Regions from separate parts of the Heyndrickxia sp. FSL W8-0496 genome, predicted to be linked through region 1. Evidence: riboswitches for the same ligand, from Rfam matches in the RefSeq annotation. Region 1 holds a riboswitch; each other region holds the start of a gene.
The links. Region 1 has a riboswitch for thiamine pyrophosphate ahead of thiW (energy coupling factor transporter S component ThiW). Riboswitches for the same ligand answer to the same signal wherever they lie in the genome.
Positions count from the first base shown of each region.

Region 2: linked by a shared signal. The riboswitch ahead of NST63_RS05505 (ABC transporter substrate-binding protein) and the one ahead of thiW (energy coupling factor transporter S component ThiW) in region 1 are both predicted to bind thiamine pyrophosphate.
Region 3: linked by a shared signal. The riboswitch ahead of thiT (energy-coupled thiamine transporter ThiT) and the one ahead of thiW (energy coupling factor transporter S component ThiW) in region 1 are both predicted to bind thiamine pyrophosphate.
Region 4: linked by a shared signal. The riboswitch ahead of tenA (thiaminase II) and the one ahead of thiW (energy coupling factor transporter S component ThiW) in region 1 are both predicted to bind thiamine pyrophosphate.

Region 1 covers NZ_JBBOXX010000001.1:2,719,679-2,727,182, forward strand. Annotated here, with positions in the region: gene queC (7-cyano-7-deazaguanine synthase QueC) at 1-47, opposite strand, end outside; gene NST63_RS13705 (hypothetical protein) at 338-1,186, shown strand; gene tenA (thiaminase II) at 1,288-1,995, opposite strand; gene thiE (thiamine phosphate synthase) at 2,018-2,632, opposite strand; gene thiM (hydroxyethylthiazole kinase) at 2,622-3,425, opposite strand; gene thiD (bifunctional hydroxymethylpyrimidine kinase/phosphomethylpyrimidine kinase) at 3,418-4,254, opposite strand; gene thiW (energy coupling factor transporter S component ThiW) at 4,223-4,744, opposite strand; TPP riboswitch at 4,919-5,025, opposite strand; TPP riboswitch at 5,100-5,202, opposite strand; gene NST63_RS13735 (DNA-3-methyladenine glycosylase family protein) at 5,717-6,361, shown strand; gene NST63_RS13740 (DUF1646 family protein) at 6,483-7,504, opposite strand, start outside.
Region 2 covers NZ_JBBOXX010000001.1:1,077,422-1,084,925, reverse strand. Annotated here, with positions in the region: gene NST63_RS05525 (hypothetical protein) at 1-405, shown strand, start outside; gene NST63_RS05520 (energy-coupling factor transporter transmembrane component T family protein) at 490-1,257, shown strand; gene NST63_RS05515 (energy-coupling factor ABC transporter ATP-binding protein) at 1,254-2,114, shown strand; gene NST63_RS05510 (energy-coupling factor ABC transporter ATP-binding protein) at 2,111-2,947, shown strand; TPP riboswitch at 3,004-3,113, shown strand; gene NST63_RS05505 (ABC transporter substrate-binding protein) at 3,229-4,221, shown strand; gene NST63_RS05500 (thiamine-binding protein) at 4,239-4,529, shown strand; gene NST63_RS05495 (ABC transporter permease) at 4,529-5,302, shown strand; gene NST63_RS05490 (ABC transporter ATP-binding protein) at 5,295-6,035, shown strand; gene NST63_RS05485 (TatD family hydrolase) at 6,028-6,804, shown strand; gene NST63_RS05480 (6-phospho-beta-glucosidase) at 6,946-7,504, opposite strand, start outside.
Region 3 covers NZ_JBBOXX010000001.1:2,277,777-2,285,280, forward strand. Annotated here, with positions in the region: gene hpaB (4-hydroxyphenylacetate 3-monooxygenase, oxygenase component) at 1-833, opposite strand, end outside; gene NST63_RS11490 (ABC-F family ATP-binding cassette domain-containing protein) at 1,034-2,653, opposite strand; TPP riboswitch at 2,813-2,916, shown strand; gene thiT (energy-coupled thiamine transporter ThiT) at 3,000-3,572, shown strand; gene NST63_RS11500 (hypothetical protein) at 3,748-3,942, opposite strand; gene NST63_RS11505 (FAD-dependent oxidoreductase) at 4,097-5,629, shown strand; gene NST63_RS11510 (zinc ribbon domain-containing protein) at 5,830-6,036, shown strand; gene NST63_RS11515 (methionine aminopeptidase) at 6,178-6,387, opposite strand; gene NST63_RS11520 (acyltransferase family protein) at 6,457-7,443, opposite strand.
Region 4 covers NZ_JBBOXX010000001.1:2,949,669-2,957,172, forward strand. Annotated here, with positions in the region: gene NST63_RS14955 (MFS transporter) at 89-1,258, shown strand; gene NST63_RS14960 (Nif3-like dinuclear metal center hexameric protein) at 1,304-2,071, opposite strand; gene tenA (thiaminase II) at 2,134-2,793, opposite strand; TPP riboswitch at 2,872-2,980, opposite strand; gene NST63_RS14970 (tetratricopeptide repeat protein) at 3,193-4,575, shown strand; gene NST63_RS14975 (LLM class flavin-dependent oxidoreductase) at 4,663-5,676, shown strand; partial or broken gene NST63_RS14980 (MFS transporter) at 5,857-7,028, shown strand; gene NST63_RS14985 (ABC transporter ATP-binding protein) at 7,089-7,504, opposite strand, start outside.

The DNA of each region.
Region 1 (7,504 bases):
AACACAACAATTGCTTTCTCTTTTTTCAATTTAACTACTCCCTTTATAAAATTGATTTCGCAATAATATACTGGTTTAGTTGCCTCTTTAGATACAGCGATGTTTTGTTTACCCTTTTAGAGAAAAAAACAGTACTAATTAATGTACTGTTCATTAGTTTTTTTAAGAGGGTAGCTAGAACCTCTACCGCCTCCACGGATTTTACTAAACTTGTATGAATTGATTAACTTAATTCTAGCATTTTTCATACTAAAGCAAAAGAGACTATAACCTTTCCATTGGTAAACTATGTTAATATAAATTTATAGTAGAGTTGAGTACTTTAGGAGGGATTCCCTTGAAAATAATTGACACGATACCTTTTTTTATGAATAATTATCACCCTTCAATTCGTTTCTTAAGAAGCTACTACAATGAATATCCTGACATTTTCCAAGAATATTTAGCCTATCATTGTAAGGATACCGATGAACGACATTCTCAATCAATAAAAAAATACCCTCAGTTTTTTTCAAGAATTAACCAAGTTCACCAAAACATAAAACCTATTATCAAAGAAATCAATGAAAAGTATTCCAATATGTATCAACTTACTTTTCCAATTGAAGTAAACTTAATAGTTGGGGGGTTTGGATCAAATGCATATACACACAGACAAATTATTCCTAACATATCCTTTGCATTAGAAAGATTATCCCCTTCACCAGATCATTTAAGAACAATTGTTGCACACGAATTTGGTCATGTTGCACATAATATCCTTTCAGACATGTCAGGAATGGAATGGTCAAAGTTAAATTGGAATAATCCACTTATATGGCTTCACCAAGAAGGAGCAGCTATTCATTTTTCCCGTAAAACCGCAAAAAACTTGGATCCTTCCATGTATTTCTCATTTAACGATGAGGGGAATGATTGGTTAACATATGCAAAAGCACATAAACATGAAATTAAAATGGCTTTTGCACATGACTATGCTATCCATTCACCCGAACAAATATTTCGAGAATGGTTTTCTATTAATGGTGGGCGTACCTTTGGTTATAACAGACTGGGGTATTTTATTTCGGATATGTTTTTTCAACATCAAATCAATCAGTTTGGAGAGAAAAATGCAATAATAGCTTGGACTCACACTGACATTGAAGGTCAAACAGAAAAGTGGCTTTTAGAAAATGTTATGTAAGCAATTCAGCTTTAAAAAATAGTAATGGGACAGCTTTATAAACTGTCCCAGAACTAGTAAAAATGAGATTTTCCAATTAAATTGTTAAAAACCTTCAAAACTTATACCATATTCTGCACCTGCAACGGCCATTCTTCTTGATTTAGAAGCATTTCCCAAAATAAAAATTCAAAACGAGAGGTCGTTTGAAAATGATTTTCTAAAATTGTTAATTCTCTTTCGGGTTTTTCAAAGGTTAATTCATCCATGAGTTGAATTAACCACTTTGCTAGGGCTCCAAATTCATCAGATGAATAAGCCTTAATCCAATTTTTATAAGGATTTGTTTCCAATTCATTATGGTAATTACTATATAATTTCTTTCCAATCTCCCAATAGTCCCATGCACAAGGAAGAAGGCATGAAACCAATTCTGCTAAAGTACCGTTATGGGCCACATTTAACATATAATTGGTATACGCTAAATTAATTGGAGTTGGTTCTGATTGTTCCAACTCTTCCTCACTTATCCCAAATGATTTAGCATATGAACGGTGAACATCCATTTCAAAATGAAGAGTTTCATGCAGTAAGACAGAAAATTGTTTCATAATCTCAATACTAGTTGCCTTTTGTGCCCCTATAGCAAAAAGCTTGGAATACTCAATTAAATAAACATAATCCTGTTTCAGATAGAAAGAAAATAATTCTTTTTCGAGTGTCCCTCGACCAATTCCTTGCACAAATGAATGGTGAAAATTTTGGTGCCAAATAGGTTCAACCTTTTTATAAAGTCTGTCTGTAAATCGTTCTGTTTGAATTCTTTCCATTTTTCCCCCTCTTTTCATATGATTATTTGAAACTATTCCGTAACATTTGTGCAGCAGATTTTGGATCATCCGCTTTCATAATCGCCGAAACTACGGAAATACCAGATACTCCTACATTTGATAACTGATGAACATTTTCTAATGATATCCCTCCAATCGCAACTGCAGGAATATGAATAGCTTGAACAATCTTTCTTAAAGTCGCAAAAGACATAGTGATCGCATCAGGTTTTGTAGTTGTCGGAAAAACAGTACCAACACCGATATAATCAGCCCCTTCCTTTTGTGCAACCAATGCTTGTTCCTCAGTTTGAACAGAAACACCGACAATCATTGAGTTGGGTATTATTTTTTTCACTTCCACTAAGGGGAGATCTTTTTGTCCAATATGTATTCCTTCTGCATTGACTGCCAATGCGATGTCCACACGATCGTTAATGATTAATGGAACATCAAATTTTGCTAGAAGTTGTTTAAGTTTTATTGCCTTTTCAAAAAAGATTTTTCCTTCTGAGTGTTTTTCTCGAAGTTGCACAGCAGTGACTCCACCTAGCACCGCTTTTTCAACAATAGGAAGCAATTCCTCTTCGGACGTTTGTTCATCTGTAACAAGATACAGTTGATAATCAATATTCATGTATTCTCACCTCAAGATTAAATGTTTCAGCATTCATCAGATCAATTTCGTCTATAAGTTTTGCTTTAAATGTTCCTAGACCTTCATTCAGTTTCAGATGTTGTTTTGCCCTTTGACCCGCTATTGACATGACAGACATTCCAACCATCGTAGCATTTAAAGGGTCTTCACTTACTGCAGCAAAACTTGCAATGATGGAACCTGACATACAGCCAGTACCTGTTATTTTTGTTAATATTTCATCACCATTTTGCAGGATGAATGTTCGTTTTCCATCTGAAATGACATCTTCCTTGCCACTTATCCCAATTGAACACTTATATTTTTCCGCTGCACGATTCGCTATTTCTATCGGAGAAACTGAAACTTCACCTGCATCTACTCCTTTCGTTTGACTACTTCCACCAATTAACGCATGAAGCTCACTTACATTCCCACGTATGATATCCATTTTGACCTGATCTAATAGAATCTGTGATTTACTTGTTCGAAAAGAAGTTGCACCTACACCAACAGGATCAAATATTACAGGTATCCCTTTACGATTTGCAGCACGGCCAGCACGAATCATAGATTCAAAAACCTGCTCATGAATGGTTCCAAAGTTTATCACTAGTGCATCTGCTAACTGGATCATCTCTTCCATCTCATTCGTTTCTGTTGCCATTACAGGTGATCCCCCAATTGCAAGTGTCACATTGGCACAATCATTGATGGTTACTGTATTCGTAATATGATGAATAAGTGGCTTCGACTCTTTTACTCTATTAAATAATTCTTTGATATTATTCACTATAACTCCCCCTTATTTTCCTCTCTTTTTCTACTAATCCAGCTTTCTCATAAATATCAAAAAAATGATGGGTAGGACCATGACCAGATCCAATATTAATGCTATATTGAATTGCTTTTGTAATATAGGATTTACCTGCTTTAACAGCCTCCTGCAAAGAGTATCCTTTTGCTATATACGCTGTAATTGCGGAGGATAAAGTACAGCCGGTCCCATGAACATTCTTCGTATGAATTCGTTTCCCTTTTAACCATGTGAATTGCATGCCATCGAAAAATAAATCATTCGGATCTCCTTCAAGATGTCCTCCTTTTAGGAGGACAGATTTTGCCCCAAGCTCTTTTAAATTTCTACATGCTTGATACATATCCTCAATATTTTCAATCTTAGTATTAGTTAAACATTCCGCTTCTGGAATATTAGGAGTTACAAGTGTTACCACTGGAAGCAATTTTTCCTTTAAGGATTGTATGGCATCCGTCAATAAAAGATGATGTCCTCCCTTTGAAACCATTACAGGGTCTAGAATTATCTGTTTTGGTTTATACTTGTTGAGTTCTTCAGCCACATTTTTTACAATTTCCGCTGATCCAAGCATGCCAATTTTCACAGCATCCACCGGTAAATCCTCAAATATTGCTGCAATTTGATCACGAATGATCGAAATATCCAGCATCTGAACCGATCGTACCTCAACAGTATTTTGCGCTGTAACAGCTGTAATAACAGACATTCCATACACACCTAATGCAGAGAATGCTTTCAAATCGGCTTGTACTCCTGCTCCTCCACCTGAATCAGAGCCTGCGATTGTAAGAGCTGTTTTCATAGATGATTCCCCCTATTATTTTGTTTTTGAATAATATTTTGATAAAAACCATGCCAATAATTGCACCGCCTAAGGAACTGATTATGAAAGACGGTACAAACCCGAATAAGGCAACTTTATTCCCTAAAAGCAGAGTTGCAATCGGATAGGCAGCGAGCGCACCAAGAATCCCTGTTCCAGTTACCTCTCCAATAAATGCCCATATAAGCTTTTTGGTTTTTAAAAATAGAAAGCTTGCTAAAAAAGCACCAATCATACTCCCTGGGAAAGCAAAAATAGAACCAGTTCCATTCATATTTCGAAGTAATGAAACGATGAATGACTGTGCTACGGAATAAACCGGACCAAGCAATACAGCAGTCAAAACATTAGCCATATGTTGTACAGGAAAAATTTTCGCAAACCCTACTGGAATAAACACGATATTACTTGTTAGTGTAGTAATCGCAATAATTATTGAAGTCAATGTTAGTTTTCTAGTTTTAGACATTGAATCACCCCCCTTTCCCTTAAGAACTTTCGAAATTTGTTTAATTTCGATAAGAGCTGGCAAATCAAGAACGTTGTAATTTTGAAAACGAAGATAAATTCTTTTTTCTCCACAACAGAAAAACCACTTTCCTAAAAAGAAAGCGGTTATATCCCATAAAAAGACAACCTAAAAAATAGGTTTGGACCGCTTCCCTACGCCGGCATCACCCGGATCAGGTTTAAAGGGTATCAATCTTCTTTGATCTCTCTCAGCCAAACTCGGCTCCCCTAGCAGAATCTATATTTTATTGTTATAAGGCATAAAAAAACCGCCCTAGATATAAGGACGGACTGATTTTCACGGTTCATCGCACCGAAAAATACAGCCACTTCCTTACGCCAGCATCAACTGGATCAAGTTCAAAGGGTCCAGAACCTCTGTCTCAGTCTTCTTAAAAGACTCCCCTAGTGATCAATTTCATTTAATTAAACCCATCTTAGCATATTCTGGATAAAAATCAATCATTTTCATTAGAAAGTTAAAATAATAGACTATACATCCATGACTAATGTATCAATCTTTTTACGTATTTTCATTTTCTCTGTTTTACTCTTCATTCAAACCTTCTATCTCATTCATTGTCATGAATATTAGCTTTTTCAACAGTAATGAAATAATTTTTTCCTTCCATAATTTTTTAATTCTATTATAGAGTGCACAGCAGTCCTTCTGTATCCTCAATCACTTTGTTTACATTTAGAACGAATGCCTTGCCCCATTAGAGGTATGTGTAAATGAGTATAAAAAATGCCTCTTATTCTTTTTTTAGTTGTAACCAAACTCCTTTCCACCCCTATTGATAATAAATTTAGCTTAAATTACATCTAAAAATATTTTTATATGATTTAAAAATAACTGAATAATGTTAATATTATTCTAAAATGATGAAGTTCATATCTAGTTAATCAAAAATTTAGGGAAGTGATTCGATTGAACCAAATAATATTACAAAAATTAGGAACTGCCGATCCTATCTTACAACAACTAATGAAACTTATTGGTCCGCTCAATATAAAAATAAGTGATGATCCCTATCAAGCATTATTACGATCAATAGTCGGACAGCAATTATCTGCAAAGGTTGCTTCCGTTTTAAATGAGCGGCTAAAAAAATTGACGAATTCCAATCTCTCACCGGAGACTATTTTAGCATTATCAGATGAGCAGTTAAGAGAGATAGGTATATCCTACCGAAAGATTTCGTATATACGAGATTTATCCGAAAAAATTACTAAAAAGGAGCTACTATTTGAACAATTTTCATACATGGGGAATGAAACGGTAATACAACAATTAACACAAGTCAAAGGAATTGGTCGTTGGACAGCGGAAATGTTTCTCATCTTCTCACTAGGTAGACTCGATGTATTATCCCTACTAGATATTGGTCTCCAACGTGGTGTCAAATGGCTTTATTCAGTTTCAAAAGAATCAGATGGTAAAAAACTTTTAGAAGAAAAAGGAAAAGCATGGGCACCTTATCAATCGATTGCCTCGCTATACTTATGGGAGGTGGTTAACCAAGAATATGTCGTTTCCTATCCTTCATTTGAGGAATACTTGAGATCTAATTAAATCTACGATTTATTTATAATTATTTTCAATGGATCTCACTTTTTACTGATTATAAAAAAGGGTTGTCTGATGAAAAGATATTGCTACCAGACAACCCTATTTCTATTTTCAGTTAAACATTTTAGAACAAAATATCAGTTATCAAAATTATAACAAAGTAAAGAACCATTGCTGCTAAACCAATTGGAAAAGCAAATCGTGCATATTCTCCACTTGTAATTTTCAGTTTACCAGCAGCTATAATGTTGGGTATATTTCCAGGAATAAGCATCCCCCCACTAATGAGGAGACCCATTAAGATATCTTTGATCGTAGTATCATTCATCGCAGGACTTATTTCCGCAGCAGCTAGTGTCGCATTATCTAAAACAGCAGAGAGCATATTAATCCAATACATAATTAAAGGACTTAAATCAAGTAAGTACGCTTCAATAAATGGTTCAAAACCAGCACCAAGAAATGTTAAAGCCATTACAAATAAATAAATCTTTAAACTGCGAATAATAATCTCCGCATAGGACTCAGTCTGTGTGCCTGTATCTGCTTTTGCGCTACCCGTTTCATTCTCTTTAGATCCTGCTAGTTCACTTGCAGCAGCTATTTCAGATTTCCAGGCAGGTTCATTTAATCTACCACCCGGTTTCACTGCAAAAGCGGCGATAATTCCAAAAACAATCACTGCTGGAATAACAGAAGTTCCAACTAATTTAAGTAGATAAAAGAAATCTTCATCCAATTTACTTACAACAATTGTAGAAAGTGGTTCACCAATCGGAGTTAACACTGCCCCCATACCGATTGCAAAACATGCTAACACAACGAGACGAATCTCGGATTTTCGGTCCAGTCGTAATACACTAATGACCGCAACTAGGATGATAGCAGCTACAATGGCTGTAATAATACTTGATACAATTCCAAGAACGATGACAAAAAGGGCAATAAATAAGCGATATGGCATTACTGAGCTAATCCACAGGATTCCTTTCTCAATCGGTCGTTGGAACCAGCGAAAAACTAATCCGGCTATGAGTACTGCAAGAGTAATATTAATCGGATGGATGATTGCTTCCTTAACAAGTGACCATGAGTAAACTTGGCTTACAACAACAGCTAATATTCCCATTATAAATAAAAATATTT
Region 2 (7,504 bases), 1.6 Mb from region 1:
AATATCATTTATGGTTTTACCCAAGATCCAATCTCCTTTGTCTATGCCATAACGAGTGGAGTTATCGGTCTTATTGTTGGTATCATGGCATACAAAGGGTGGATTGCTAATATAGGGAAGGCAATTATGATTGGAATTATAGTCGGTGCGGTCGCAGCAACGATTTCCACACCGTTAAATATGATATTTTGGGGAGGACAAACGGGAAATGTATGGGGGGATGCACTGTATGCTTACTCTATCGCTCATAACCTACCTCAATGGCTTGCATCATTTTTAGACAGTATCGTTGTTGATGTCCCAGATAAAATCGCAACAGTTATTATTAGTTATCTTATTTTCAAAGGACTTCCGCAAAATTTAACAACAATCTATAACAATCAGAATAAGATTGAATCATTATAAAGTTGACAATGGATATGGCTGTCTATTAAGGTGTCTACTCTTTAATAGATGGCCTCTTCTATCATGCATTTTTGGAGGGATACTATGAAATCTATGACACTGTATGTTGAGAGAAATTCTCTCATTCATCACATTGATCCATTGACTAAGCTCTTATATGTTTTCGTATCAATTGCAGCCACATATATTATCCCTGATCTTAGAGCTGCAATCATCACAACTTTTATCAGTATCCTTTTACTATTAATAGGAAAGGTGTTTCGAAAAATTTTACCCATTCTAGGGGTCAGTTTCTTATTAATTCTTTCGATCATTATCGTGCAAAGTTTATTTCACCCCAACCGTTCTACACCTTTCGTTGAAATTGGAGGATTTACTATTTACAAGGAAGGAATCTCCTATGCATGTCTTTTGGTCCTGCGAATATTTAATATGCTCTGCGCCTTTGGATTACTCATTTTAACTACAGAGCCAGATGAATTAATTGATTCTTTAGTAAAAAAAGGCATGTCGCGGAAGATCGGTTATGTATTCTTGTCTGTCTTACAAATTATTCCTCAAATGCGTGCGACAATGGGGAAGATCATCGATGCACAAAGATCTCGGGGGATGGAAACAGAAGGACATATATTGGTTCGTTTAAAGTCCTTTTTTCCTTTAATTGGTCCTGTCGTTCTTAATTCACTTAATGATACAAAGGAGCGTGCAATTGCCCTTGAAGTCCGTGGATTTAATGCAAAAGGGAAAAAAACTCATTTTAAAAAAGCGAGGAAATACCCCTATAGTAAAAGCTTGAAATTCACCTTATTTTTGGCCTTTATCCTAATCATTGTTGGGAGGTTAACCATATGAATAAAATACGTGTAAACGACTTGAAATATCGATATCCTCACTCAGAGAAGCTTGCACTTAATGACATTTCATTCGAAATCAAGCAAGGGGAATTCATAGGGATCGTTGGAAAAAATTCTTCCGGAAAATCCACCCTTTGCTATGCGCTAACAGGACTCGTCCCACACTTTTTTAAAGGGGCCTATGGTGGACAGGTTTTCATTGATGATTTAGAAGTCATGAATACTGAAATCTGTGATCTTTCATTGAAGGTTGGACTCGTTTTTGAAAATCCATTTTCTCAAATTACTGGTTCAAAATTTACGGTAATTGATGAAATCGCCTTCGGGCTGGAAAACATGGGAATAGAGCGCGAAGAAATGAAGACTCGCATTGAGGCGAGCTTAAAATTATTAGATATTGAACATATAAAAGAAAAAAATCCCTTCAGCCTTTCCGGAGGTCAAATGCAGCGTGTAGCGATTGCAAGTGTACTCGCAATGCGACCAGATATATTAATATTAGATGAACCAACTTCCCAGCTGGATCCCCAAGGTTCGGATGAAGTCTTTAAGGTAGTTGAAAGCTTAACTAAAGAAGGAATGACAGTCATTATGGCTGAACATAAGATGGAGAAGCTCGCTCAGTATTCGGACAAAATCCTCCTATTACACGAGGGAAAGCTCATTGATTTTGACACCCCGAAAAAGATATTTTCCAAAAAAGATATATTGGATTACGGGGTTTCTCCTCCTATTTTCACAAAAATTGCTCGGGCTTTAAATATTTTTAATAAAGAGGATAGTTTACTTCCTGTGACATTAAATGAGATCTTAACAATCGGTCATATCCATAGTGAACGGGGTGAAAAAAAATGATGCGAATAATTATTAAAGATCTTCATTTCTCCTATTCACTTGAATCTCCTATTTTTCATGGGATAAATCTCGAGATTTCAAATCAAAGCACAGCTCTGATAGGTCAAAATGGAGCAGGGAAAACCACTCTTGTAAAATTATTAAAAGGATTATTGACTCCAAGTTCAGGTGAAATTTTAATTAATGGCATCAATACGAAAGAGCAGACTGCTGCAAAATTAGCAAAAACAATTGGGTTAGTCTTTCAAAATCCTAATGATCAAATTTTTAAAAATCGAGTAATGGATGAAGTGATGTTTGGGCCATTAAATATAGGACAATCAGTTAAAGAAGCAAAACAAAATGCAACAGAAGCACTTGAAATGGTTGGACTCAATGAACATGCAGAACGAAATCCTTATGACTTGAGCCTTTCACAACGAAAATTGGTAACGATTGCCTCTGTCCTTGCAATGCGAACAGATATCATAATTTTTGATGAACCGACTATGGGACAGGATCATGATGGAAAGGAAAAGCTTAAAAGAATTATACGACATCTAATTCATGAGGGAAAACTTGTCTTATGCATTTTGCATGACATGGATTTTGTAGCAGAAGTATTTGAACGGACAATTATTTTTAACCAAGGAAAAATCCTTTTAGACGGCGATACACGAACCGTTTTTTCCAACGAAGAAATACTAAATATAGCTTATCTAGAACAACCCTATATTACCCAATTAGGTAAACAGCTTGGCTTTACTGAAACATTCTTAAATGAAGATGAACTTATCGCACAGTGTAAGGCACGATACAATAATATTTCTATTGAATCGCTTTTTCACTTGTAAAAAATAAAAAGGTATGGCATAGTAACGTTGAAAGATTGAAAATTGAATATCTACTATTTAAGTTGTAGGGGGACCAGTGTTGCTGGTTGAGATTGTATCCGTAAGATACTGACTCTTTGAACCTGATCTGGTTGAGACCAGCGGAGGGAACATATTGAATATATTTATTTTGTATGTTTATATGTGCCCTAGGTTAAAAACCTAGGGCTTTTTATTTGAAAGACTAGTCTCTCAGCTACCATCCTTTACAGCTTAGTACAATCTAACAAGGAGGAACTCAATTGAAAAAGTGGTTAATGATTATTGTTAGCTCATTGCTTTTATTAACAACAGCTTGCAGTAATAACAATGATTCAGCAAACAGTAAGAAAAAAGGATTAAAGCATGTGACTGTAGTTTTAGATTGGACACCAAATACCAATCATACAGGATTATATGTGGCAAAGGAAAAAGGATATTTTAAGGATGAAGGCTTAGATGTTGATATTATTCAGCCTGGAGAAGCTGGTGCTGATCAGCTTGTTGCTGCTGGAAAGGCACAATTCGGAATAAGTGCACAAGAAAGTATTACAGAAGCACGAATACAAGGTGTACCGATTGTTTCAATTGCTGCCATCATTCAACATAATACATCTGGTTTTGCTTCTCCAAAGGAAAAAAATATTACTTCACCAAAGGATTTCGAAAATAAAACATATGGTGGCTGGGGTGCACCCGTTGAAAAAGCAGTCCTTGATTCTTTAATGAAAAAAGAGCATGCAGATGTAGAAAAAACGAAGATCATTAATATGGGTGAAACGGACTTTTTTACCGCTGTAAAAAGAGATATTGATTTTGCCTGGATATATTATGGATGGACTGGGGTCGAAGCGGAACTTCGCGGCGAGAAAATCAATATGGTCTATTTAACCGATTACTCTAACAAACTAGATTACTATACACCTGTATTAACGACGAATGAGAAAATGATAGAAAAAGATCCAGAAACGATTAAACATTTTCTTGCTGCGACTTCCAAAGGATATACATATGCCATTGATCATCCAGACGATGCAGCAGATCTATTAATAAAAGCCGTTCCTGATTTAGATTCAAAACTTGTGAAAGCTAGTCAAAAATGGTTATCACCAAAATATCAAGATGATGCCGCGCGTTGGGGCGAGCAAAAACAAGAGATTTGGGAAAACTATGCTAGCTGGATGTATGACAATCATCTATTAGATAAAAAACTAGATAGCAAGAAAGCATTTACAAATCAATATTTACCAAAATAATAGAGGAGTGATTAAGAATGGCAAATGCATTATTAAGTATTCAAATAATCCCAAAGACAAAAAACGGTGAAAATGTGATACCTTACGTAGACGAAGCGATTTCAATTATTGACCGTTCAGGAGTGAAATATCAAGTAAATCCATTGGAGACGACAATGGAAGGAGATTTGACTGAGCTATTTGCGATCGTTGAAAAAATGAATCAACGAATGATCGAGCTTGGCAGTCCAAATGTCATTTCACAAATTAAGGTTCTTTATCAACCAAATGGGGCTTCAATGGATCAATTAACGGAGAAATATCGCTAATGAAGGCGTTACTTCAGAAAGGATGGCGGCCAATTTTGGTCATCATCCTTTTATTCATCATCTGGGAATCAATTACAAAAATATTTGCTATACCAGAATGGCTTCTTCCATCTCCAACACAAATTTTACATGAAGGGGTAACTGGTTGGGATGGGTATTCTCATCATTTACTATCAACCATTCAATTAGCCATTTTAGGTTTTATTATCGGTAGCAGTGTTGGCATTCTTATTGCCATTGGCTTGCATCTTGTTTCATTTTTTAAAGAGGCTTTTTATCCGTTATTAATTATTTCGCAAAATATTCCGATCATCGTCTTAGCACCTTTACTAGTCATTTGGTTTGGCTTTGGGATGCTACCCAAAATCATTGTTATTACACTTGTTTGCTTTTTCCCAATAGCGGTTGCTGCGCTAGATGGCTTTAGGCAAACAAGTCAGGAGTTAAAGCATTACATGCAAATGGCAGGTGCATCAAAGAGGCAATTATTCTGGAAAGTAGAGTGGCCACATGCACTGCCATCCATTTTTTCAGGATTGAAGATTTCTGCAACCTATAGTGTCATGGGTGCTGTTATTTCTGAGTGGCTTGGAGCTAATAAAGGAATTGGTGTTTACATGACCTTGGCTTCATCTTCGTTTCGTACGGATCGTGTGTTTGTAGCAATTTTCATTATTATCTTTCTCGCACTACTATTTTTTGCCTTCATCGTTCTTATCGAAAAAAAAGTGGTTAAATGGCAGCCAAAGGAAGAGGGAAACCATCATGAGTAAATTAGACATACAAAATCTAGCAAAATCATTTGGTGATCTTCAAATAATAAAAGATCTTTCTTTTTCAATCAATGAAGGCGAATTTGTTTCTATTTTAGGACCATCTGGAAGTGGCAAAAGTACTCTTTTCCAAATGATCGGGGGCATTAGCTTACCTGATTCTGGTTCTATTTTAATAGAAGGCCAACAGGTGAATGGGAAACGTGGGGTCATCAGCTATACCCCTCAAACCCCTTCCCTCTTACCGTGGAGAACAATTTTGCAAAATGTTTTACTAGGGCAAGAAATAGCAGGAAAAATCAATAAAGAAAAAGCATTAGAAATGATTGAACGTGCAGGCTTAAAAGGATACGAACATGTCTATCCGCATGAATTATCAGGAGGGATGAAACAACGTGTTTCCTTTATTCGCAGTATGCTTAGTCCTCAATCCATCATCTGTTTAGACGAGCCATTTTCCGCTTTAGATGAATTTACCCGACTCGAAATGCAAAAATGGCTGCTATCGATTTGGTCTGAGTATAAACGCTCCATACTATTTGTCACACACAGTATTGAAGAGGCAATCTTTCTATCTGACCGAATTATTGTTCTTTCCAGCAAACCAGCTACGGTGCAGAAGGAATTCATTGTCCCTTTTAAGCGTCCTAGACTAGAAGATTTGCTATTAACAGAGGAATTTTTACAATGGAAAAAAATGATCTATCAGGAATTGAGGGGTTCTCATGAATAAGCCAATCATAGATGCCCATATCCACTTGGATATGTATGAGGATACAGATGGTATGCGGATAGTAAAGGAACTGGAAAAGTATGGAGTAGAATCACTTATTTCTGTTTCACAGCATTTATCTTCTGCTCATAAAAATTTAACATTGGCACAATGGGATGGGAGGATAAAACCCGCCTTCGGTTTTCATCCCGAGCAGGCTATACCAAAGGATAGTGAAATTGCTGATCTCCAACATTTCATTGATAAACATTTCAATGAAATGATTGCTGTTGGTGAAGTTGGCTTGCCATATTATTTAAGACAAGAGCAAAAGAATATTCCACTTGAACCGTATCTTGAAATATTGCAGTTATTTATTCAGCAAGCCGTTGCTTTGGATAAACCTATTGTTCTACATGCTGTCTATGATGATGCGCCACTCGTTTGCGAATTACTCGAAAAATATTCATATAATAAAGCCCATTTTCATTGGTTCAAAGGTGATCAAAAAACAACTGAACGGATGATAAGCAATGGTTACTTTATTTCGATCACACCCGATATTCTTTATGAAGGAGAAATTCAGCAGCTAGCAAAACAGTATCCATTGTCACAACTAATGGTAGAAACAGATGGACCATGGCCATTTGAAGGACCGTTCAAGGAACAAATCACTCATCCAAAAATGATTCATGAATCGATTCGGAAAATCGCAGAATTAAAACAGATGGACGTTGAAGAAGTTTATCTTGTTTTGTATGAAAACACGAAACGGTTCTACTCCTTATAGGAGATGGAGGATAACGGCGAATTATTCGATTTATCTGCGGGTTTTATAATATATCTGCGAATTACTCGATTTATCCGCGATTATTTGTATTTATCCGCGAAAATCCAGATATATCCGCGAATCCCCAGAAAGCAGCCTTGTTTAAGAAGGCTGCTTTTCATGTAAAAATTGCGGTAGGTGCTCTTTATGCGCTTCCAGCATTTCATCCAAAATTTGTTTTGCCACTGTATCAGATGGTACGAGTGGATTAATTGTCATTGCCAATAATGCCGTCTCATAATTACCTGTTACTGCTGCTTCTGCCGCTACTCGTTCAAATGATTTTATTTGTTGGACTAATCCCCTTACCGCTACAGGTAAATCTCCTACGGAGATCGGTTTAGGGCCATCCTTTGTAATAATACAATTGACTTCTACTGCTGAGTCATTGGGAATACTAGCGATTGCACCATTATTTCTCGTATTAACTGGCTGAATGTCACGTTTATCATTATATATCGAGTTGATTAGACTGCAGGCAGCATCACTATAATAGGCACCCCCACGTTTTTCTAATTGAGGTGGCTTTATGTTCAAATCCGGACTCTTATATAATTCAAATAACTCTTTCTCTAGCTTTTGAACGACCTCTGCGCGTGTTCCTTGTTTTTCTGCTGATTCAAGCTCTTCAGCTAGCATTTCACTCGTTTTATAATAATAT
Region 3 (7,504 bases), 440 kb from region 1:
CGTAAAGAGATATTAAAATTTTTATAAAGAAATACTCTTTCCCAAGGAACTAATACATTATCAAATACAACAATAGAATCCATTTCCTCAAATTTTGTACTTAAAGGTGCATCGTAAATGGATTCAGTGGAGACGAATGATTCCCGACAAATAAATTTTAAGCCGGGTGTGTTCGATGGAATAGAAAATGCATAATTATATGGATCTTCAAAGTAATTTCCCCCTGCAGGAAGAACTAAGATCTCATCAGTAATTCCACCTTGTGTCGCTAATAATCTAGCTCCAGAAATGATTATGCCTTCACTTGTTTCTCGAATTACTTTTGCGGCAATAACTTTATCAGATTCCTCGAAATAATTGTCTGAACGGTTGACTTGAGGGTTGATAAATGTATGGGTAAATGTCAAATCATTTTCCATTGCACCTTCATATATTTGGCGTATATTCATATGGAAATGGTGATTTTCTTCTTTAAAAATTTCTTCAGCGACACCAAGACTCATTATTCCGGTATTAATATAATCAGGGGAGCGACCTAGTAAACCTACATTTAATTTGGCCAACTTTTGCGTAGCAATCGATCTTTTCTTTAAATCTTCTTTTGTTTTAGGTTGTTGGTATGAAAAATTCACTCTACTATTCGTTCTTTCTGAAAAAAATGTAAATTCTTCACTATGTTCTACTTGATAATCATATAATTTAGCTTTCATTGCTAATACTCCACTGAAAGCAGGGTGTGCCGAGATTTTTCCAGTTATTCGTTTTCCATCCACCCACACCTCATTATTTAAACCATCAATTCTTTTAATGAAATCATCTCCATTTAAAGACAATTTTACCACCCCACTTTTATGAATAATAAATTGTATGCTCAAATTTAAACGGGACTACCCAGTGAAATTTATAAAATAAAAAAGACTGTCTATTTAAGGGGCCGACCTCACATAAATACGTTATCTTTTAGAACAAAATTCTTATTAGATATCGTATAGTGATGTCAGACCCAATCTTTTAGACAACCTCTTTATCGTTTTTATGCATATAACATTTTTAATTGATGTTGAATTTCGTCATTTTCTAGATATTCATCATAGGTCATTTCTTTATCAATAATGCCATTTGGTGTAATTTCAATGATTCGATTGGCAATGGTTTGAATAAATTGATGGTCATGTGATGCAAAAATCATAGAACCTTTAAAACGTATTAAACCATTATTAACTGCTGTAATGGATTCCAAATCAAGATGGTTTGTTGGCTCATCTAGTAATAAAACATTGGCTCCACTAAGCATCATTTTTGAAAGCATGCAGCGAACTTTTTCACCACCCGATAGAACATTGGCCTTTTTCATCACTTCTTCACCAGAGAAAAGCATTCTTCCTAAAAATCCTCTTAAGAAGCTTTCACTTTGATCATTAGGGGAGTACTGACGTAACCAATCTACTAAAGTCAATTCGCCATTTTCAAAATAACTTGTGTTATCTTTAGGGAAGTATGATTGAGAGGTTGTGACACCCCATTTATATGTTCCGCTATCGGGTTCCATTTCTCCAGCCAAAATCTTAAATAAAGTAGATTTTGCTAATTCATTATGACCTACTAATGCGATTTTATCATCTTTATTCATTGTAAAACTAATATTATCGAGTACCTTAACACCATCGATGGTCTTTGATAGTTCTTCTACACGGAGAAGATCATTTCCAATTTCACGATCCGGTGTAAAATGTACATATGGATATTTCCTTGAAGATGGCCTGATATCGTCCAAGGTAATTTTGTCTAAAAGCTTTTTACGTGAAGTGGCTTGTTTCGATTTAGATGCGTTTGCACTAAATCTGGCAATGAAGCTTTGTAATTCCTTAATTTTTTCTTCCTTTTTCTTGTTCGCTTCTTGGGCCATTTTTTGTGCTAATTGGCTAGATTCATACCAAAAATCATAATTTCCAACATATAATTGAATCTTACTGAAATCAAGATCTGCTATATGTGTACAGACTTTATTTAAGAAATGACGATCATGCGATACTACAATCACTGTATTTTCAAAGTTGATTAGAAATTCTTCTAACCACTGTATTGCTTTTAAGTCTAGATGGTTAGTTGGCTCATCTAGAAGTAAAATATCAGGCTTCCCAAAAAGAGCTTGTGCAAGTAATACTTTTACCTTTTCTGCACCTGTTAACTCTGCCATTTTTTTTGAATGAAGCTCTTCATCTATACCGAGTCCTTTTAAAAGGATTGCTGCTTCTGACTCAGCTTCCCAACCATTTAATTCCGCAAATTCTCCTTCAAGCTCCGCAGCTCTCATTCCATCTTCGTCACTGAAATCAGCTTTCATGTAAATTGCATCTTTTTCTTGCATGACTTCGAATAGACGTGAATGTCCCATAATAACAACTTTTAAAACTTCTTCTTCTTCAAATTCAAAGTGGTTTTGCTTTAAGATAGCAAGTCTTTCGCCTGGTGTTATATGCACATCACCAGTTTGAGGCTCAAGCTCACCAGATAATATTTTAAGAAATGTTGATTTCCCAGCACCATTTGCACCAATAAGGCCGTAACAGTTTCCAGGTGTGAACTTAATATTAATATCTTCAAAAAGTTTACGTTCACCGAATCGTAAGCCTACATTATTTACAGTAATCAAAGACAAATACCTCCAAAAGAATAATATCTTATTAATTATACCATGAGTTGATTAAAAAAGGGAAAAGTCAGTTATATAAAGGGATTCAGTTACTTCTCTAAAAAAATGACTTTCATAATAATTAAAATTATTGTACAATGTTAATGAAAATTTAATGAACGTTACCACAAGGGGAGCATTTTTTTGCTGAGAGTGAACATATTTGTTCTGACCCTTTGAACCTGTTAGTTAGTACTAGCGTAGGGATGTGGATTGAATAAGGGATTGCTTTTTTTACAATATGCAATCGTTTATTCCCCCTTTTGCGGTGCGTTTCTTTAAAAACACTATAGAGGGGGATTTTATTATGAAAAAATTTAGTTTGCTAACTTTGATCGAGATTTCATTATGTGCTGCTTTTGCGTTTGTGTTAGATTTATTACCATCTATAAAACTAAGCTCAGCGATTTCAGTTTCCTTTGCAATGGTTCCTATTTTCATTCTTGCTTTTCGATGGGGTGTGAAAGCAAGCTTTGTCGGGGGATTGTTATGGGGATTACTTCAAATTGTTTTGGGAGATGCAGCAGATGATATATTAACTCCCGTTCAAGGGTTCATAGAATTTTTTATTGCCTTTTCTTTTATTGGTGTAGCAGGTTTATTTAGGTCATTCATTCAAGCGAATATCCATGAGGGTAATAAAGGAAAGACGATTTTCTTAGTTGTGGTTGCAACATTTATTGGCAGCATTGGTCGTTATTTTTGGCATTTCCTAGCTGGGATGATTTTTTGGGGAAAATTTGCACCAGAAGGGCAATCGCCATTCATATATTCATTAATTGCTAATGGAACAACAATGCTTCTATCAGGTCTTTTATGTGCAATTATTTTGAGTATCATCATTACGATGAGCCCAAGACTTGTTAAAAGATTTGCTTAATTAAGCATAATCAAAAATCAATTTTCTAAAATTCTACTTATATTGTATATCGGGGTGGATTTATCCAATTGATTTTTTGCTGTTACTTGCAATAACAATAATCTATGAAATACGTAGGGACGCTTTGGATAGCACAAAAATCAAAGCGTCTTTTTTATATGTGTACATATCTCATTTATAAATTTTCATTCTGTTGCTTTATTTCGTCTCCAGCTATGTTGGTATTTGCCTCTTCTAATTGTTTATGATCAGCCACTGAATGACCAGGATAATATTTTTTTTGGTTATTAGTACTCATTGCTGTATTTATCGTTATTTTTGGCTGCTTTGGTGCATCTGTTAATCTTTTGTCTTCATATGATTCAGTCATTAAGTTTAATTCACCTTTCTGTTTAGTAAGTAGCTTTGAGTATTATTTACTTAATATATGTAAAAATTCAATCGTGGCGATAAAAAAGAATACATGAAATTTCTTCCTTTGGTTAAAAATAGAAAGTATATAATTGCATTTGGAGGAAGATTAGATGCCAAACGAAGAAGTGAAAATGCCACAATTTCCTGAACCAATATGGAAACAGGGGATGGATATTCCTGGTTATTCCGAGTTGCTAGAGGATATCGAGGTAGATGTAGCAATTGTAGGAGGCGGTATTACTGGTATCACCACTGGTTATCTTTTAACAAAGGAAGGGTTAAAGGTAGCCATTATCGAAGCTGGAGAATTGTTGAATGGAACGACAGGTCATACAACTGCAAAAGTCACAGCACAGCATGGTTTAATCTATGATGAATTAATTCAAAATCTAGGAAAAGAACAGGCAAGACTTTATTATGAGGCGAGTACGGAAGCCATACAATTTATTAAAGAAACTATTAAAGAACATGGAATTGAATGTGACTTTAGTGAAGAAGATGCCTATATTTTTACAAATAGTGATGAATATGTACCAAAATTGAAAACAGAGGAGCAAGCGTATAAGGAATTAGGGATTAATGGTGAATTGGTTGAACAATTGCCTATTGATTATTCCGTGAAAGCTGCATTAGTGATGAGAAGCCAGGCTCAATTTCATCCAATAAAATATTTAAAACCGCTTATTGAGTATATCCAGCAATCTGGAGGACTAATATTCGAGCATACAACAGCTACAGATGTAGATTATGCAGAATATCCTATTGTTATCACGAGAGGTGGACCAAAGGTAAAATGTAAATATGTATGTGCATGCTCTCATTTTCCGTTTTACGACGGTCTCGGGTTTTATCCAACAAGAATGTATGCTGAAAGATCTTATCTTATTGCTGTGAAAACAGAAAAAGACCCTCCACCTGGTATGTATATTAATGCTGAACAGCCAACAAGATCTTTTCGCCGTATGAATTATCAGGGGGAGAATGTTCTGTTGGTAGGCGGTGAAAATCATAAGACAGGCCAAGGGATTCCTACCATTCAGCATTACGAGGCTATTGAAGAATATGCACAAACGACCTTTGGAATCAAGGATTTCTTATTTCGTTGGTCTGCTCAAGATTTAACGACTCTAGACAAAGTACCATATATTGGTCGAATTACAAGCAATCACGATAGAATACTTGTCGCAACAGGTTTTAGGAAATGGGGCATGACCAATAGTACTGTTTCCGCATTATTAATAAGAGACATCATTAGGGAGAAGGAAAATCGATTTGAAGAATTATTCTCTCCTTCGCGATTTAATGCTGATCCAAGTGTAAAAGAATTTATTTCAACGAATTTTGATGTGGCTAAGCATTTAGTAGAAGGAAAATTAGAATACCCACTTAGAGATATAGATGATTTAGAAAAGGATGAAGGCTCAGTTGTTAATGTGAATGGGAAGCGAGCAGGAGCTTATCGTGATTCAGAGGGAAAAATATATGTAGTTGATACTACCTGTACACATCTAGGCTGCGAAGTGGAATGGAATTCTGGAGATCGTACTTGGGATTGTCCATGTCATGGTTCGAGGTTCTCGATCGCTGGAGATGTAATAGAAGGACCGGCAGAGACATCTTTAGAAAAATTTGATTTAGAATAATAGAAAGAGCATCACATTGGTGGTGCTCTTTACATTTGAAAATTAGGCATTTTTATTTAATATAGGGATTTGTACTAAGTATGATCTATATATTTGGTTTCTTAAGACTAGCAAATCTAGATTTAATTAGATTGAAACTTTTTTAAGGAAAATACGTAAATATTAATGAATAATAATCTAAATGAGAGAAGGAATTTTATATGAGTGAAAAAGGATGTATAAAGTGTGGAAGTCAAAATGCTGGTCAAAAGGATGTAGCGATGACAGGTACGGGCTTATCTAAAATGTTCGACATTCAAAATAATCAATTTACAGTTGTATATTGTAATAACTGCGGATACTCGGAATTTTATAATAAACAAGCATCAACCGCCTCCAATATACTAGACTTTTTCTTTGGCGGTTAATATATATAAGAGCCTGACTCCAAGTAAACACTCATTTCTCTGAAAAGAGCAGTATGGAGTCAGGCTCTTAATTTGGTTGCGTATTTTCTCATTATCATTGTTGCTTCTTATCTTATAAAAATCAGCTAAAAGCCTAATTTTTTATTTACTATTGTTTGCCCAGTCCGTGTACGTACCACTTCCATTACAACCAGGACATTCTATGGAAGTTGAATAATAATATTCACTCAATGCAAGATGATTAATTCCTTTTCCTCGGCAATCTGGGCAAAAGCCCTTTGATTCCATATTAGCTAGCATTTTTTCATGCCGGTTGCTAGCCCATTCCTGAAATGTATTTAAAAGTCCCATCCATTTCACCTCTAATTTTGTTATTACTACTATGGTGTGAAATGAATGTGAAAATTATACAAATCCCCACTATAAGCGCAATTCAATAAGTGGTTTTGTATATTTTTTTATTAAATAGCTTCCTAATATTAAACAGATAGAGATGGAAAACAAAATTAACAATAAATAATTTTGCGCAAATGCTGCAAGTGATTCATCAGATACAAATGTTTCGATTATTTTAATAATAAATCCATGTAATAAATAGATATACAAGGTACGTTCACCAATGACAGTAAACTTAGATCCACCGGAAGGAACTAATGTTAAAAAGCCAAAAATCACAATAAATGTACTGATATATTGTATTCCTCGAAATACACCATCAATCAGGTTTACATTTCCCATATCTGCATAGGAAGAGGATCCGAGTAACCATGGAACTGCCTCACTTGGAAAAGAATAGCTAAAAACAATAAAGGTAGCACATATTAGGCCGATTCCAATTACACTCGAAAACTTGAAATCTTTTATCCATTGGATATGCTTTGCGTCGATTAAAAAACCAAATAGAAAATAAGGGAAAAATACAAAAGTTCTTGAAAGGCTTAAAAAGCTTCCAATTCGATCTATATAGCCAACAGCTATACCGATTCCAACGGCAAGCAAGAATCCAGCCCATTTTAATCGTGCAAAAACGTATAGGAAGATATTCCAACAAAACAAACTCAGTAAAAACCATAATGACCAATGTGGTTGTAGAAAATCAAATGTTAATGTTTGTTCTTCTCCGTTAAAGAAATAAAAAATGGAATAAATGACTTGAAAAATAACATAGGGTAAAAGTATCTTTTTAACCGATTTCATTAAATATCCTTTTTTTCGATATCCTTTTGCAAAATATCCAGATATTAAAATAAATGCAGGCATGTGAAACAGATAAATCACTGTATATACTGTAAATAAGAAATCATCATTCCTTTTTAAAGGACTAATGACATGCCCAAAGACGACTAAAAAAATTAAGATTAACTTTGCATTATCAAAGTATAAATTTCTTTTAGTGGTCGAAGCCATATTAACACCTCACTATATAATTTTATTTCTATTTTTATATAACATTATTTAATTTGTTCGA
Region 4 (7,504 bases), 230 kb from region 1:
TAATCAGGATTTTTTTGTTCTCTGTAAAAAAATCCATTAATCCTATTCCTATTACTACCAATTTATTAGAAAGGATGTTAAGTAATCTATGAATTATAAAGTTTTTATACTAGCTTTATCAACGATCGCTGTTGGATTAGTTGAATTGATTGTCGGCGGGATATTACCAACGATCGCTGACGACTTTAACATTTCGTTAAGCACCGCTGGACAGCTGATTACAGTATTTGCTCTTATTTATGCCATTGCTGGCCCAGTTCTGCTCGTATTAACCAATAAAATCGAACGTAAAAAATTATATCTTGTTTCTTTGTTTGTATTTTTCCTTGGTAATGTCATAACCTATTTTAGTCCAAATTTCACTTTTATGATGGTTGCTAGGGTTTTGACGGCAATGAGTACTGCACTTATCGTCGTACTTTCTTTGACAATTGCAGCGAAAGTTGTTGCTCCGCCTCATCGGGCAAAGGCTTTAGGTCTCATTTTTATGGGTATCAGTTCTTCACTTGTTTTAGGTGTACCACTAGGAATTTTGATTTCTAGTACATTCGGATGGCGTATCATTTTCCTTGGAATCGCAGTATTATCAATAGGATCTATGGTGCTAATTTCACTATTTTTAGAAAGAATTCCAGGAGAAAGGACTATACCACTTGTTCAACAATTAAAAGCAGTAGGAAGTGCAAAATTAGGTACTGCGCATCTAGCTACTATGTTTATGCTTGCAGGTCATTATACACTTTACGCGTATTTCACACCATTTTTGGAAAAAAATCTGCATCTGAATTCCTATTGGATTAGTATTTGTTATTTTGTATTTGGAATTGCAGCCGTCTGTGGTGGGGCTATAGGTGGAACTCTATCGGATAGGATAGGTGCGAAGAAATGCATTATTCTAGTCATTAGCACATTTGCCATTGTACTATGCTTATTACCTTTTACAACTTTTTCTCTTGTTTTATTCATTCCTATAATGATGATATGGGGAGCATTAAGTTGGAGTCTGTCACCACCTCAGCAAAGCTATTTGATACAAACCGACCCGGAAACCTCCGATATACAGCAAAGCTTTAATAACTCAGCCTTACAGATTGGCATTTCACTTGGATCTGCAATAGGAGGAATTGTATTAAACAAAACCGGATCGGTAACAAGTACAGCCTGGGTTGGAAGTGCTGTTGTCATTATCGCCTTACTATGTGCAATCTTTTCTTTAACTAGACCGGCAATCACTAGAGAAACATCAACTGTTTCTTGAAAACATCGGAAAACATGGGGACGGTTCTAGTGCTTCGAAGAAGCATTAGAACCGTCCCTTTGCTTCAAAATGTTCCTCTTCCAATCGAATAATTTCAATTTGGGGATTTAGGACTTTTAATTTTTTCGCTAAGCTTTCGATTCCAAAGATTTCGGTAAATGTATGACTTCCTGCGATTAGATTGATCCTGGCAAACTTGGCATATTGGATTGCATATAGTGTTGCTTCTCCAGTGATGTATGTATCGCATCCCGCATCTAAGGCACGTTTTATTACTTTTGTAGAATCACCAGCACCTGTTAAAACAGCAATTGTTTTAATCATTTGATCATTATTTTTCCATGCACTCACTGGTTCGTTTAATTTTTCAGACATCAGTTTAACAAGGTTTGTAAATGAAATAGGATGATTAAATAATCCTATAGAAGGGAACTCATTTCCATTTTCATAGTGAGAGTACTGTTTAATCACATCTACCTCAAGAATATTCATTAACGATGTACATGTCCCAAACTCAATGTAGTCAAGTGGTGCATGAATAAAGAAATGAGTAATATTATTTTCTTCAAGCTTCTTCATACACTGATCTTTCATACCATACAAAAAGTCCCATGCATCATGATGAGTAATCATTAAATCAACATGATTCAGTGCAGCTTCTTGGATCGTTTCTAAAGTTAAATTTGTTGCGTAACCAATTTTTGAAAATGATGTTTTGGAAATAGAAGTAAATCCATACTCATCATCTTCATGTTTTACTAATTCCTCACCAAATAAATCCTTAATCTGCATTTGAAATTGTTCTAATTTCATTAGTTCTATCCCCCTCAACGGGGACGGTTCTAGTGCTTCGAAGAAGCACTAGAACCGTCCCTTTACTTCCAAGTCTCCATTGTATAAGCCATTTCCCAAAAGCAATATTCATAATACGCACTCCTCCAAAAGAATTCTTTCATTTCGGATTGTTCTTCTTCTGAAGATGCTTCAGCGAGTTCATCTATTCGTTGTATTTGCTCGGTTACAAGCTCCCTGAACCAATCACCGTTATAAGCGGCTATCCATTCTTGGTAAATCATTTCATCTGGTTGACAATCCTTCAAATAACTTCCTATATCTAAGTACAACCAATAACAAGGTAAAATAGCTGCGATTATATAACCCAATTTCCCGCTTTGAACAGCTCGATACATATGAGAGGTATAAGCATATGCTGTTGGTGCGGGTTTAAAGGCTTTTCTTTCTTCCTCTGATATTTCGAGTAGAGCAGAAAATTTACGATGTAAAGACATTTCAGCTTCGTATGTACCTTGTGCATGATTAGCCATCCGATTTGTTGTATATAAATCCCTTGATACAGCTGCACCATATGATTGAACTCTAGCAAAATTAGATAAGTAATAGGAATCCTGTAAAACATAAAAACGGAATTTTTCTATTTCTAATTTGCCATTACCTATTCCTTGTACAAATGGATGTTGAAGACTTGCATCCCACCATTTTTTCGCTTCCTTTCGGCATTCCTTTGCAAACGACATACTCCCTCATCCTTTCCAAAAATAAAAAACCACTATCATACTGGGAAGTGGTTAGAAAACAGAATAAAGATGGAAATATATCATTCTGCTCCACTTCCCTCCGCTAGTATCAACTAGATCAGGTTCAAAGGGTCTTAAAGTTGAACTTTAATCTCAGCCCTTAATAAAGGCTCCCCTAGTGGTCATTATTATCTTATTGTCATAATCATCCTAACATACAAAAAATATTATTCAAGGGATTTTCCCTACCTATAATATAATTTCAATGGAAAATTATAGAGTTTACTTGTAGATAATCGCCCAAACATCCTACTCAGCTCCAATCTTCTCTTTCCAACATATTATTCTTCTTAATTTTTATGATATAATGATACCGGACATAAAATGAGGAGGATTCCTATGAGCCAACAAACTATTCAGATATCAAAGAAAAACCAAATTATTGAACTTCGTATCACACAGATGGCTATATATTTACAAAGTAAAATCATTGAAGCCATGGATAACGAAAAACATGTTTACTATCTTTTCTTCTATAAAAATCACTATATAACTTACGTTAAACCCTCCAAACTCAAACGAAAATCTTTTATTAGTGAAGCATTAACTAAAGGTCTAATCTTACCACCTAATCACCCACTAGTCTTTTCTTCCATCACACTAGAACATCCATTTAAGAAGTATTCCTTTCAACAACTAATTAAAAAAGCCGAAAATCTTTTTACTCCACAAGAAGTTGCCTTTCTTACAACCTTTTTTGAATCATTTATTTCGAAGAAGACCATTTTTTCCTACATACAAACGATCTTTTATGATTACCGTCGCAATGGCAAAATGTTTTCAAGTTATCGTATTCTTCGCATCCTGATGGATTTTTGCCCAAATGAGAGCTGGGTAAAAGGTATTGCAAGTGACTTAAATTTTATCAAATATAGCAAGCTATATGATCAATTAGCAGATGTATTAATCGATAAAGATCCACTCTACATGGAAAATCGACTTTTTCAATTGAAAGAAAATAAACAGGAATATCAAAGGCTAGAGCAATTATTAAAACATCAATCTAGATGGATGGACTTAATCGGATTTTATCTACAAACTATTAATGTGGAAAATTATCCATCCCTTCTCCAATTCATTCAGATACATTTACCGAAAGAAGATGTAATCTCCGTATTAGAGGATTTAATCCAAAAAGAGCAGCACATTCCAGAATTAATTAATGATCTATTAGATTTATATATAGAAAATAAAGATGCAGAGAAGCTGATTCAACTATTAATTCGCAGCAAACTTTCCCTAACTACCTCACAAGCCCAAGCTTTTGAAGAGATACTAAATGAAGTGAATCTAAATCCTAGGTATTTTCAATCCGAACAAATAGATTCAATCCTAGCACCACTGTTTCATATAAATCCTGAAAAAGCTAAAATTTTTCTTCACCAATCCATTACTTTACTTCTAAAAGAACAGAATCTTGATTCCATTATTGAATACCTTGAACCACTAAAAGGCTGTATTCCTGCAATACCCATCTTGAAAAAAATCGAGCAAATGCAGAAGCTTTCAAACGATCCTGATCAACAATTATTACTCGGCCAATTATTTTATGAATTTGGACAATATGATCAAGCAATTGATTGTTTTAGCTGGGAAATGGAACTAAAAGCTTATGATCCGAAACCTGTTAAATGGCTAGCAAAGCTATATAACGAAATTGGAATGAATCAAGAGCATCAAGCCTACACACAATTATATATAGATATGCAAAAAAGAGCTTAGAGAAAAAATGCATTTCATTTTGTAACATGCTGATTGACTGTTAGAATGAAATTACGTATTTACCGAAAAAAGAAAGAAGATGAATCTATGGTTAATCATTCAAAAAAAATAAATGAAATTCGTTATTCTGTGCTTGACCTTTCTCCAATTGTCCAAGGAAGTACTGCTTCGCAGTCATTGATAAATACATTAGATTTAGCAAAACATGCAGAGAAATGGGGGTTTACTCGTTACTGGTTGGCAGAGCATCATAATATGCCTGGGATAGCAAGCTCCGCTACTTCTCTTGTTATAGGACATGTAGCGGCAGGAACTAAACATATTCGTGTAGGTTCAGGAGGGATCATGCTTCCCAATCATGCACCATTAGTAATTGCTGAGCAATTCGGGACATTAGAATCCCTTTTTCCAGGTAGGATCGATTTAGGATTAGGCAGAGCTCCTGGTACTGACCAGTTAACTGCTCACGCTTTAAGAAGGGACGGGCGAATAGATGCGGAAGATTTTCCGCAGCAAGTAGCTGAATTACGTGCCTACTTTAAACCAACTGGCAAAATGCCTGTTCGGGCAATACCTGGAGAAGGATTAAATATTCCGATTTGGTTACTAGGATCTAGCGGTTTTAGTGCACAATTGGCTGGCCATCTAGGACTACCGTTTTCATTTGCAAGTCATTTTTCTCCAGAGAATACTTTACCTGCATTGGATTTATATCGACGTAGTTTCCAAGCTTCAGAAGTATTACAGGAGCCTTATGCGATGGTTGGTGTAAATGTTATTGCTGCTGATTCAGTAAAAGAAGCTGAATTACTAGCAACCTCGATGCAGCAACAATTTTTAAACTTAATTCGCAACAATCCAATGCCCCTTTTGCCGCCTGTTGATAATTTTAGCGAACTATGCAGCGATTATGAAAAAGCTCTACTACAGCAACGAATCGGGGCTTCCATTATAGGAGATAGAAAAATTGTAAAGGAAAAGCTGCAGCATTTCTTAAATGATACACAAGCAAATGAAATCATCATTAATGCACAAATATACGATCACGATGCACGACTTCGTTCATATGAAATTGTTTCAGAAGTTATGAAGGATATATAAAGAATTAATTTACAGGTACCTTAGAATGAAAGGTGCCTGTTTTTTTTCATTTAGTGTTACATAATTGTGAATAGATGGATCATCATTCGGATAATCAATTACTTTATGATAAACTAAGCATAATTATTTACATAGATACAAATAGTTAATCAATAGAAAAATTGTAAAGGATTGTTCATTATGGAGTCTAAAAAGGTACTACCTATTTTATTTTTAATTATGTTTCTCGTAATGGTGGGATTTGGAATTATTATTCCGGTTATGCCATTTTTTGCAAAGGAAATGGGGGCAAATCCGACCGAGCTAGGATTATTGATGGCTGTCTATTCTTTTATGCAACTTATTTCCGCACCTATTTGGGGCCGTGTTTCTGATAAAATTGGACGTAAGCCAGTTATGATGATTGGGATATTAGGTCTTTCTGTGTCATTTATTTTAATGGCTATTTCCAGTCAACTCTGGATGCTATTTATCGCTAGAATCATTGGAGGATTATTATCTTCAGCAAATATGCCAACAACAATGGCTTATGTGGCAGATATTACTTCTGAGGAAGATCGCGGCAAAGGAATGGGAATTATTGGTGCAGCTACTGGTTTAGGATTTATTTTCGGACCAGCTATTGGAGGGTTATTTTCTAAGACTAGTCTAAATATGCCCTTTTATCTTGCAGCTGCCTCTTCATTTATTACCTTTCTTCTTGTTCTATTCGTCTTAAAGGAATCTCTCTCAAAAGAAAAAAGAGGACAGCACGCAGATAAAAAATCATCAATATGGAGCTCCTTTAATGGTTCATTATCTATCTTATATATTTTACAATGGTTTATTTCATTGTCATTGTCTGGATTAGAGGCTTCATTTGCCTATTTTGCAGCCAAAAAGGCGGGATTAGATACAATAGACCTAGGCTATATTTTTATGATTATGGGGTTCGGTAGTGCCCTTGTTCAAGGGGGATTAGTTGGTAGATTTTCAAAAAAATATGGAGAGGGCACAGTGTCCAAGGAGGAATCATTGTATCAACCATCGGCTTTGTTTTAATACTACTAGTAAATAGTTTTACAACTGCAGCAATCTTTTTAACCATTTTTGGATTAGGAAATGGCGTCATTCGACCTTGTGTATCAGCTCTTTTAACGAAAAAATCAACTGCCGGTCATGGAAGTGCTACAGGATTGCTTTCATCCTTCGATTCCTTCGGAAGAATTATCGGTCCGCCACTAGGAGGATGGTTATTTTCGATAACAGCGGGTCTCCCGTATATTTCTGGGGCAATACTTTCCATACTTGCATTGATGCTTTATCAAGTATATCGTATAAAAGAAAAACAGCACCGGACTATATCTTATTGAATGAGGAATGGGTTGTCTACTCAACTTTAAAGACAACCCCTTTTTTTATTTATAAATTTATTATACAGCTCCTATTATTTTCCCATCGCTCATTTTAACAATTCGATCAGCATAAGTGAGCATTTCTTCGTCATGAGTCACTAGTAAAGTAGCAATATTTAATGTTCTTGCCAAATGACGAATTAATGACATGACATCTTTAGATCTTTTTGAATCGAGGCTTGCGGTTGGTTCATCCGCAAAAAGTATTTTAGGTTTATGGATGATTCCCCGTGCAATTGCAACTCGTTGTTTTTCCCCGCCAGATAATGAAGACGGATAAGCATCTCTTCGGTGATCCATTTCCACCATTTTGAGCATCTTGTTTATTTCTATTTTTTGTTCATGCTTTTTTAATTTTGATTCAGAAACATCCAACATAAGGAGCAATTGTTCTTCAACCGTAAGAAAAGGAACAAGATGAGCAAATTGAAAGA